2 regions of the Brevibacillus sp. SAFN-007a genome follow, and region 1 is predicted to be linked to the other one. Evidence: riboswitches for the same ligand, from Rfam matches in the RefSeq annotation. Region 1 holds a riboswitch; the other holds the start of a gene.
The links. A riboswitch is a leader RNA that binds a small molecule or an ion and turns the genes downstream of it on or off. The one in region 1 is predicted to bind cobalamin.
Positions count from the first base shown of each region.

Region 2: linked by a shared signal. The riboswitch ahead of ACTHO6_RS03805 (enoyl-CoA hydratase-related protein) and the one ahead of cobO (cob(I)yrinic acid a,c-diamide adenosyltransferase) in region 1 are both predicted to bind cobalamin.

Region 1 covers NZ_JBQCKK010000010.1:102,531-106,487, forward strand. Annotated here, with positions in the region: gene cobD (threonine-phosphate decarboxylase CobD) at 1-1,017, opposite strand, end outside; gene cobO (cob(I)yrinic acid a,c-diamide adenosyltransferase) at 1,017-1,556, opposite strand; cobalamin riboswitch at 1,841-2,060, opposite strand; gene ACTHO6_RS12840 (copper amine oxidase N-terminal domain-containing protein) at 2,282-3,574, shown strand; gene ACTHO6_RS12845 (peroxiredoxin) at 3,698-3,957, shown strand, end outside.
Region 2 covers NZ_JBQCKK010000002.1:68,199-72,155, forward strand. Annotated here, with positions in the region: gene lpdA (dihydrolipoyl dehydrogenase) at 1-1,075, shown strand, start outside; gene ACTHO6_RS03800 (zinc ribbon domain-containing protein YjdM) at 1,202-1,540, shown strand; cobalamin riboswitch at 1,646-1,835, shown strand; gene ACTHO6_RS03805 (enoyl-CoA hydratase-related protein) at 2,156-2,329, shown strand; gene ACTHO6_RS03810 (enoyl-CoA hydratase/isomerase family protein) at 2,343-3,407, shown strand; gene ACTHO6_RS03815 (sigma-54 interaction domain-containing protein) at 3,629-3,957, shown strand, end outside.

The sequences.
Region 1 (3,957 bases):
GTCACGCGCCGTCAATCCGGGGTACATGGCGCAACTGCGGATCAGCACGCCTTTTTTGCCGAGCCGCTCTTGCAGCTGTGCGGCTGGCAAGCCCTCCGGCGAGCGAAGCAGCAAAAAGTTCGCCTCCCCCGGCCAGACCTTCCAGCCCAGCTCCCCGCGAATGAACTCAACCAGGCCAGCGCGCTCCCTGGCGATCAGGCTGCGTGTCCGCCGCTCGTACTCCCGCTCCTGCAAGCACAGCTCCCCCGCCAACAGCGCAAGCGCATTCACGCTCCAGCTCACCTGCTTCGCGCGCATTTTCGCAATCGCGTCCGGATGAGCGATCGCGTAGCCGAGACGCAAACCGGGGATCGCGTACATTTTCGTCATCGACCGCAACAAAATGACGCGGGGAAAGCGCTCCAGACGACTTGCCAGCGTAAACTGGCGGCTTTCCTCCACAAAGTCGAGAAACGCCTCGTCCACGACCAGCCACGTATCGGTCTGGGCCGTCCAGTCCGCCATCTGCAACAGCTCCTGCGGCTCATACACGATGCCAGTCGGATTGTTCGGCGAGCCGACAAACACCAGATCGGCCTGTTCAAACAGCCGGTACAGCTCGGCGCTGTCGGCCTTGTAGCCGTTCGCTTCGTTTCCGTAGCAGCCGATGACGGTTGCGCCAAACTGCTCGGAAAGCTCTGCATATTCCGAAAAGCAAGGATAAATCACGCCGACCGTTTGCGGCTGCAGCCCGAGAATCGCGAGCGCCATCGCCTCCGCCGCTCCGTTCGCAGGCAAAAGCCATTCCTCTGGCAACTGCAACCGCTCTGCCAACGCCCGGCGAAACTGGCGATGCCCAGGGTCCGGGTAACGCAGCACGGCAGACAGCGAGGCCAACAGCATCTCGCGCACGCTGTCCGGCATGCCCAGCGGGTTGATATTGGCACTAAAATCAAGAAATTGGCCCGGCTCCATCCCAAAGCGGTCCGCTGCCGTCAACAAATCTCCACCGTGGCCGTACGCTTCCAGCACATTCATCAAAACTCTACCCCCAGCACCGCTGGTATTCCTTCCTCGTAGTAATGCTTGATCGGCTTCATCTCTGTCACCAGATCGGCCATGTCGATGATTTCCTGCTTGGCGCTCCGCCCCGTCACGACCAGATGCACATGGCTCGGCCTGTTTTGAATCGCTTCCAAAACGTCCGCGAGCGGCAGCACGTCCGCAATGGGAAAACGGTCGATCGCCAGCGCATTGTTCAGCTCGTCGAGAATGACGACGTCGTACTCGCCCGAAGCGAGCTTTTCCCGGGCGTATGCCCACGCCTCCTTCAGCGCCGCCCGATGCTCCTCCGGCGTCTTCGTCCAGGTGAAACCTACGCCTTTTTGCACGATTTCAATGCCCAGCCTGTCGAAGACGAGTTTTTCTCCGTACGTGCGCTCCGGCGACTTGATGAACTGGATCATGATAACCTTCTTGCCTCGTCCAGTCGCCCGCACAGCCAGCCCCACCGCTGCTGTTGTCTTTCCTTTGCCGTCTCCGGTGTAGACCAAAAACAGGCCCCGCTTGTTGCCCAAGTACGGTCACCCCCCAAATAAATGGTAGGCCCCGTTGCCCATCCCTCATCATTTTCGGAGGCACAGCGCTCCAAAAATGCAGGGTAGGCTCCGTTGCCGATTCAACTGTTTTCCCTCGCTTCGTGATTGACCTGACGGAAACAAGGAGGAGTTAGCCGTTTTGCCCCCTGTTTCGCGTTCCGTGTACAAAAAAACGCCTTGTTTCCCCAAACCTCCAAGGAAAACAAAGCGCGGATAGCCGACTGCAACAATCCTCACCTCATCCTTTGACCCGAAGGAAATCAGTGTACACATCAAAACAGGCAGGTCTCCTGGCTCAAGGATCATCGCCCTTCTTCCTCCTTCCCGCACGCTGGCGTGCAGTGGATGGCGCCGTTGCCCAGAAGAAGAGCTCCTCTTTTACAGTGGCGGGACCGCGTTGGCTTTTCACCAAACTTCCCTTTTAACCTCGCTTTCGCAAGCTGCCGCTCGCAAAAAACAAGGACCTGTTTTTCTACGCTATTCAAATGTCGTTCGTTTCCATGACCATGGCTTGTTTTAATAATAGCAAATGCTCCCAGGGATTCAAGCAAAAGCTGCAATCCGGCAAAGAGCGAAGCTGAAAAGTAGTCGTTTCTTCACGGATGTTTCCTGCTCCCCTGCAACCTTGTCATCAGGCGGAGGCAGGCCGCCTTATTGTAAAATAGTACCGCACATCCTATAAAATGCCGCGAGGAAAAACACAGATGAAAAAAATGCAGCAGGTCGGCCTGCTGACCTTTCTGCTCAGCGCCGCCCCCTTCTCTTTTGCCCAGTCCGCTCCGCACATCCAGGTAGCCGTAAACGGAGAGTACGTCACCTTTCCCGACACCCAGCCCTACGTAGACCCAAGCACGCAGCGCACCATGGTTCCCGCCCGGTTTGTCGCGGAAAAGCTCGGCCTTGGCATGCAGTGGCACCCACAGACGAGCCAGATGACGCTCCGGAAAGAACCGAACACCATTCAGTTGACCATCGGCCAGGACTACGCGCTGGTCAACGGCAAAAAGGTACGCTTCGACGCCCCGGCCGTCCTCCGCAACAACCGCACGATGGTTCCGCTCCGCTTCATCAGCGAGCTGTTTGACGCCCGGATCGAGTGGCTGGCCGAGCGCAACCTGGTCGCGATCACCACTTCCGGCCATGCGAGTGCAATCCCTCCGGCCTCTGTGCCGCCTGCTCCCGACAGCACCTGGCAACATCGGCGCAGCACGTGGCTTTGGGATGCCAGCCTGCTCTACACCCAGCAAGAGCAGATTATCCAGTTTGCCAGCGAGCATCAATTGAGCGCGATCTACCTGCAAATCGACCGGGACATCCCGCCGACTGTCTACCAGCAGTTCATCCGCAAGGCGCAGGAAAAGCAAATCGCCGTAGAAGCGCTGGAAGGCCGTCCCCAATGGTCTTTTCCTGCAAGCCATGGCGAGCTCAAGGCGTTTATCAACTGGGTCCGCGCGTACAACGCCTCGGTCGCCGCGCAAGAGCGGTTCGCCGGACTGCACTTTGACATTGAGCCGTACATTTTGCCGGAATGGAAGTCAAATCGCGACAAAATCGTGCAAAGCTGGATGGACACGGTTCGCCTGATCGAAAAAGACAGGCGGGCAAGCGGGCTTACGCTCACGCTCGACATCCCGTTTTGGCTCCATCAGGTCAAGGTTCCGGGCACGAATTACAGCTTGAGCGCCTGGATGCTGGAAAAGGCAGATGCGGTAGTCATCATGGACTACCGCAATGTCGCACTGGGCCAGGACGGGATCATTGCCAACGCTCATCCGATTTTGCGGGAAGCGGCCACGCTGAAAAAGCAGGTGATCGTCGCCGTAGAGACGGCTCCCAGCAACGAAGGCCCCCACACGAGCTTTCACGCGCTGCCGCTCCAGACGATGAAAACCGAGTTGCAGGTAGCACAGGAACATCTCGGGCGTTATGCGAGCTTTGCCGGCTTTGCGATTCACGATTACAACCATTGGGTCAGGCTAAAGCAGGGCGGTTCCTGATTCCCCCGCCTGTCGCTGCGCTTTTCGTTAAAATAATTTTCATTTGATATTGATTATAAATATCATTCGTGATAATTTGGTACCAGACCTATTTTTCGAAAAACAGGAAAGAGGAGATACACGATGAGCGCACGCATTGGCCTTCCCGCCCCCGATTTTACAATGGACACGGTAACGTTTGAAAACGGCTTCCCTGTTCCGAAAAGCCTGGTAGATTACCGCGGCAAATGGCTGCTGTTGTTCTTTTATCCATTTGATTTCTCCAAAGTCTGCCCCACCGAAATCCTCAGCCTGAATCGGCGAATCAAGGAGTTTGCCGCTCTGAACGTCGAGGTGCTCGGAGTGAGTGGCGACAGTATTCATACACACAAAGCCTGGATGAG
Region 2 (3,957 bases), on a different contig from region 1:
ACGCAACCAGGTGCAAGTGATGCGAGGGCGCGCCGCCTTTCAAAACGAGCGAGCCTTGCAGGTGGAAACGGCAGACGGTACGAGCAGCGTAGAGGCGGAGAAGTTTATTATAGCGACCGGGGCGGAGCCAATCGCCCTGCCGTTTGCTCCATTCGACGGAGAGTGGATTTTGAATAGCAGCCACTGCCTGCAATTGGAAAAGGCACCGCCCGTGCTGCTCATCGTGGGCGGAGGAGTGATTGGCTGCGAATTTGCTTCGGTGTACAGCAGAATGGGCAGCCAGGTCGTCATCGTGGAGATGGCCGAGCAATTGTTGCCCGGAGAAGACGCTGACATCGCGGTGTTTCTGGAGCGCGGCTTGAAGCAGGAGGGCGTGCAGCTGCATCTGGCAAGCCGTGTGGAGGCACTCGATCGGACGAACAGGCTGGCGCGTATCCGTACTCCGGAAGGCGTCAGGGAACTCACGGCAGATGCCGTCCTGGTCGCGATCGGAAGAAAGCCGCGGCTGGACGGACTTTTGCTAGAGCGGGCCGGGGTGCAAGCGACAGCGCGCGGGATCGAGGTAAACGAGCGCTTGCAGACGAGCCAGCCGCATATTTATGCCGCAGGGGATGCGCGCGGAACGATTCAGCTTGCCCACGTAGCTTTTCACGAAGGCGAGGTCGCTGCCCGCCAGGCGTGCGGCGAGGAAGCGATCCTCAACCTGCGGGCTGTACCCCGCTGCATGTATACCTCCCCGGAGGTGGCTTCTGTCGGGCTGACAGAGCGACAGGCCAGAGAACGATACGAAGGGCTGCTCGTCGGCGAGTTTTCTTTTTCGGCCAACGGCAAGGCGATGATTGTGCAGGAAGCCGCAGGCAAAGTAAAAGTGCTGGTCGAGCCAACGTACCACGAGATCGTCGGCGTGACGCTGGTCGGCCCTCTGGCAACAGAGTTGATCGGGCAAGCCGCGCTGCTCCTGCATGCGGAAATGACAGCAGATGCGATGGAGAGCTTTATCGCCCCCCATCCTACGCTATCGGAAGTGCTGCTGGAGGCGGTTCGCGGCGCGTTGGGACATGCGATTCACGGATAACGCTACAATCCGAGGAACGGCGGTTCATGGCTGGGGTGTGGTTTCGTTCGGGATTTGGCAGCAGCCATGCATGAAAAGCCATCCTATGTTACAATGAGCCGAAATGGGATGGAGGTATAAAAAAACATGAGTACATTGCCAAACTGCCCCAAATGTCATTCCGCGTACACGTACGAGGATGGAAGCATGCTCATTTGTCCGGAATGCAGCTACGAGTGGACATTGCAGGCACAAGCCGAGGACAGCGGTGAAAAAGTAATCAAGGACGCCAACGGAAATGTCCTGCAAGACGGCGATACGGTCACGGTCATCAAAGACCTGAAAGTAAAAGGGAGTTCGATGGTCGTGAAAATCGGCACAAAGGTCAAAAACATTCGCCTGGTGGACGGCGACCACGATATCGATTGCAAGATCGACGGGTTGGGTGCGATGAAACTGAAATCAGCGTTCGTGAAAAAAGTGTAGAAGCGTCAGGCCAGCTTTCCGAGAGAAGCTGGCTTTCTAGCACCCATTATATAGAAAAGAAACCGATTGTTAATTTTCTGAATAGATGTTATATTCAGGGCAAACTAAATACGTGTACAAACAGGTGCAGATAGCGTTATCTGCTTAAAAGGGAAGTACGGTTAGAATCCGACGCTGTCCCGCAACTGTAATTGGGAGCGATTCGAAGATGCCACTGTTTTCGCCAGCCGAAAATGGGAAGGTTCGAAAAGCGATGAACATAAGCCAGGAGACCTGCCTGTTTGAGCACAACATCAATACCTACGAGGATAGGGGGTGTTAAGTGCGAAATGGATGGGCGTGTTTTTGATTTTGACAATCGGCATGCTTATTTCGGTATTCATTCGCCTCTTAACAACTTCTGCAGAAGTTGTTTTTTTTGTGCGGATTTTCAGGAGGGTACGTGACGGATGAATGACTTTAGGTTTGGGACAGTCGAGTATTGTACCAACGATTTTCAGACGTGCATAATGAACAACTTGACGATAGAGAATCCGAGCGTGATCAAAGCCCATTACACGAAATGAAAGGGCGAGATTATCCGGCGATAGCCACTCCCTGATAGAAGGCAAGAGCATGACGAGCGTTGCGCGGGCAATGGCGTGCATCACGCACAGCGAGAGGGGAAGCATGGCGGAAGGGCTGGAAATAGAATGGCAAAAATTTGCCGAGCTGTTCGCGACAGCCGATGCCAAAGAAGGGATTCAAGCGTTCATTGAGAAGCGAAAGCCGCATTTTACTCATTCCTGAAAAGGAGGATTCCATGACAAACGACGTGCTGTTTTCCGTTGGCGACAATGGCCTGGCTACGATCACGCTAAACCGGCCGCAAGCGATCAATTCGCTTACGCACGACATGGTTTTGGCTATCGGGCAACGACTGCGTGAATGGGCGGGCAAGGAGAACGTCCGCCTCGTGGTCATAAAAGGAGAAGGGACAAAAGGCTTTTGCGCAGGCGGGGATATAAAAGCGCTGTACGAGGCGAATACAGGTGCGGAAGCGCTGGAAAAAGCCGTTCGCTTTTTTGCGGACGAGTACCAAGTGGACCAGATGGTTTACGCGTTCGGCAAACCGATCGTCGCTGTACTCGACGGAGTGGTGATGGGAGGCGGAGTCGGGTTGACTTACGGAGCCAGCCACAGAATCGTGACCGAGCGCACGAAATGGTCCATGCCGGAAATGAATATTGGCTTTTTCCCGGACGTAGGCGCCGCGTATTTTCTGAACAAGGCACCTGGATATGTCGGCCGATACCTCGCTTTGACCGCTGCTGTCATTCAGGCTCCCGATGTGCTGTACAGCCAGGCGGCGGACGTGTACATGGCCAGCGAGCGGCTGAAAGCGTTTCTTGGCGAGCTGGAACAAAAAGATTGGACGGGAGAAAAGGCGGCGGTGGAGCTGGACCCGTTGATTCAGGCGTATGCGGAAACGCCAGCAGGCGAGGGACAGCTTGCCGCTCTGCGCGAATCGATTGACCGTCACTTTGCGTTTGCCACGATCGAGGAAATCCTTGCCTCCCTGGAAGCAGAGGAGAGCGAGTTTGCCGCGAAAACAAAAGCCGCTATTCTGGAGAAGTCGCCCAGCTCCCTGAAAGTCACCTTGAAACAACTGGTCGATGGCGAAAACAAAACAAGGGAAGAATGCTTTGCGACAGACCTTGTACTTGCGCAAAACTTTATGCGGCATCCCGATTTTTTTGAAGGGGTTCGCTCGGTTCTCATTGATAGGGACCGTTCTCCCCGCTATACGTACCGTACTTTGGGCGATGTTTCGGAAGAGTTGGTGGAACGATTTTTTCGGGCGAGCGACAGTGTGACTTCTTCGTAACACAAACGAGCAGGGCAGCCAAAACAGCCGACGATGCATGTACGGCTGTTTTGGCTTTCGTTGTTCTGGCAAGTGCTATTTTCTATTCTGTAATAATCTATAATAAAAGGACATAAATATAGCCGTCCGCGAAGGCAGCAACGGTTTGGGGAAAAGGCGAAGGGGACAAGCTGGCAAGCGGAAGAGGCGACACCAGCCTGAAGCCAAAAGGAGGCGGACGAATGAAGAAGGAAGAGTGCCGGGAGCGATGGATGAGCCGCGTGCTGGAAGGCATCGTGGAGACGTCGCGCGATCATCTGCTCATCACGGACCCGGAAGGCTATATTCAGCTAGTCGGGGATTCGTCCTACGAAATGTACGGGATCGGCAAAGATGAACTGCTGGGCAAAAACGTCATCGAGCTGGAAAAAGAGAAAGTATTCTCGCCATCCGTTACGCGTAAGGTGATGGATACGAAGACGCCGCAGACGATGATGCAGGAAATTCCCGGGGGCAGAAAGCTGATGGTGACGGCCTATCCGCTGTGGAATGCCGATGGTAGCATGCATTC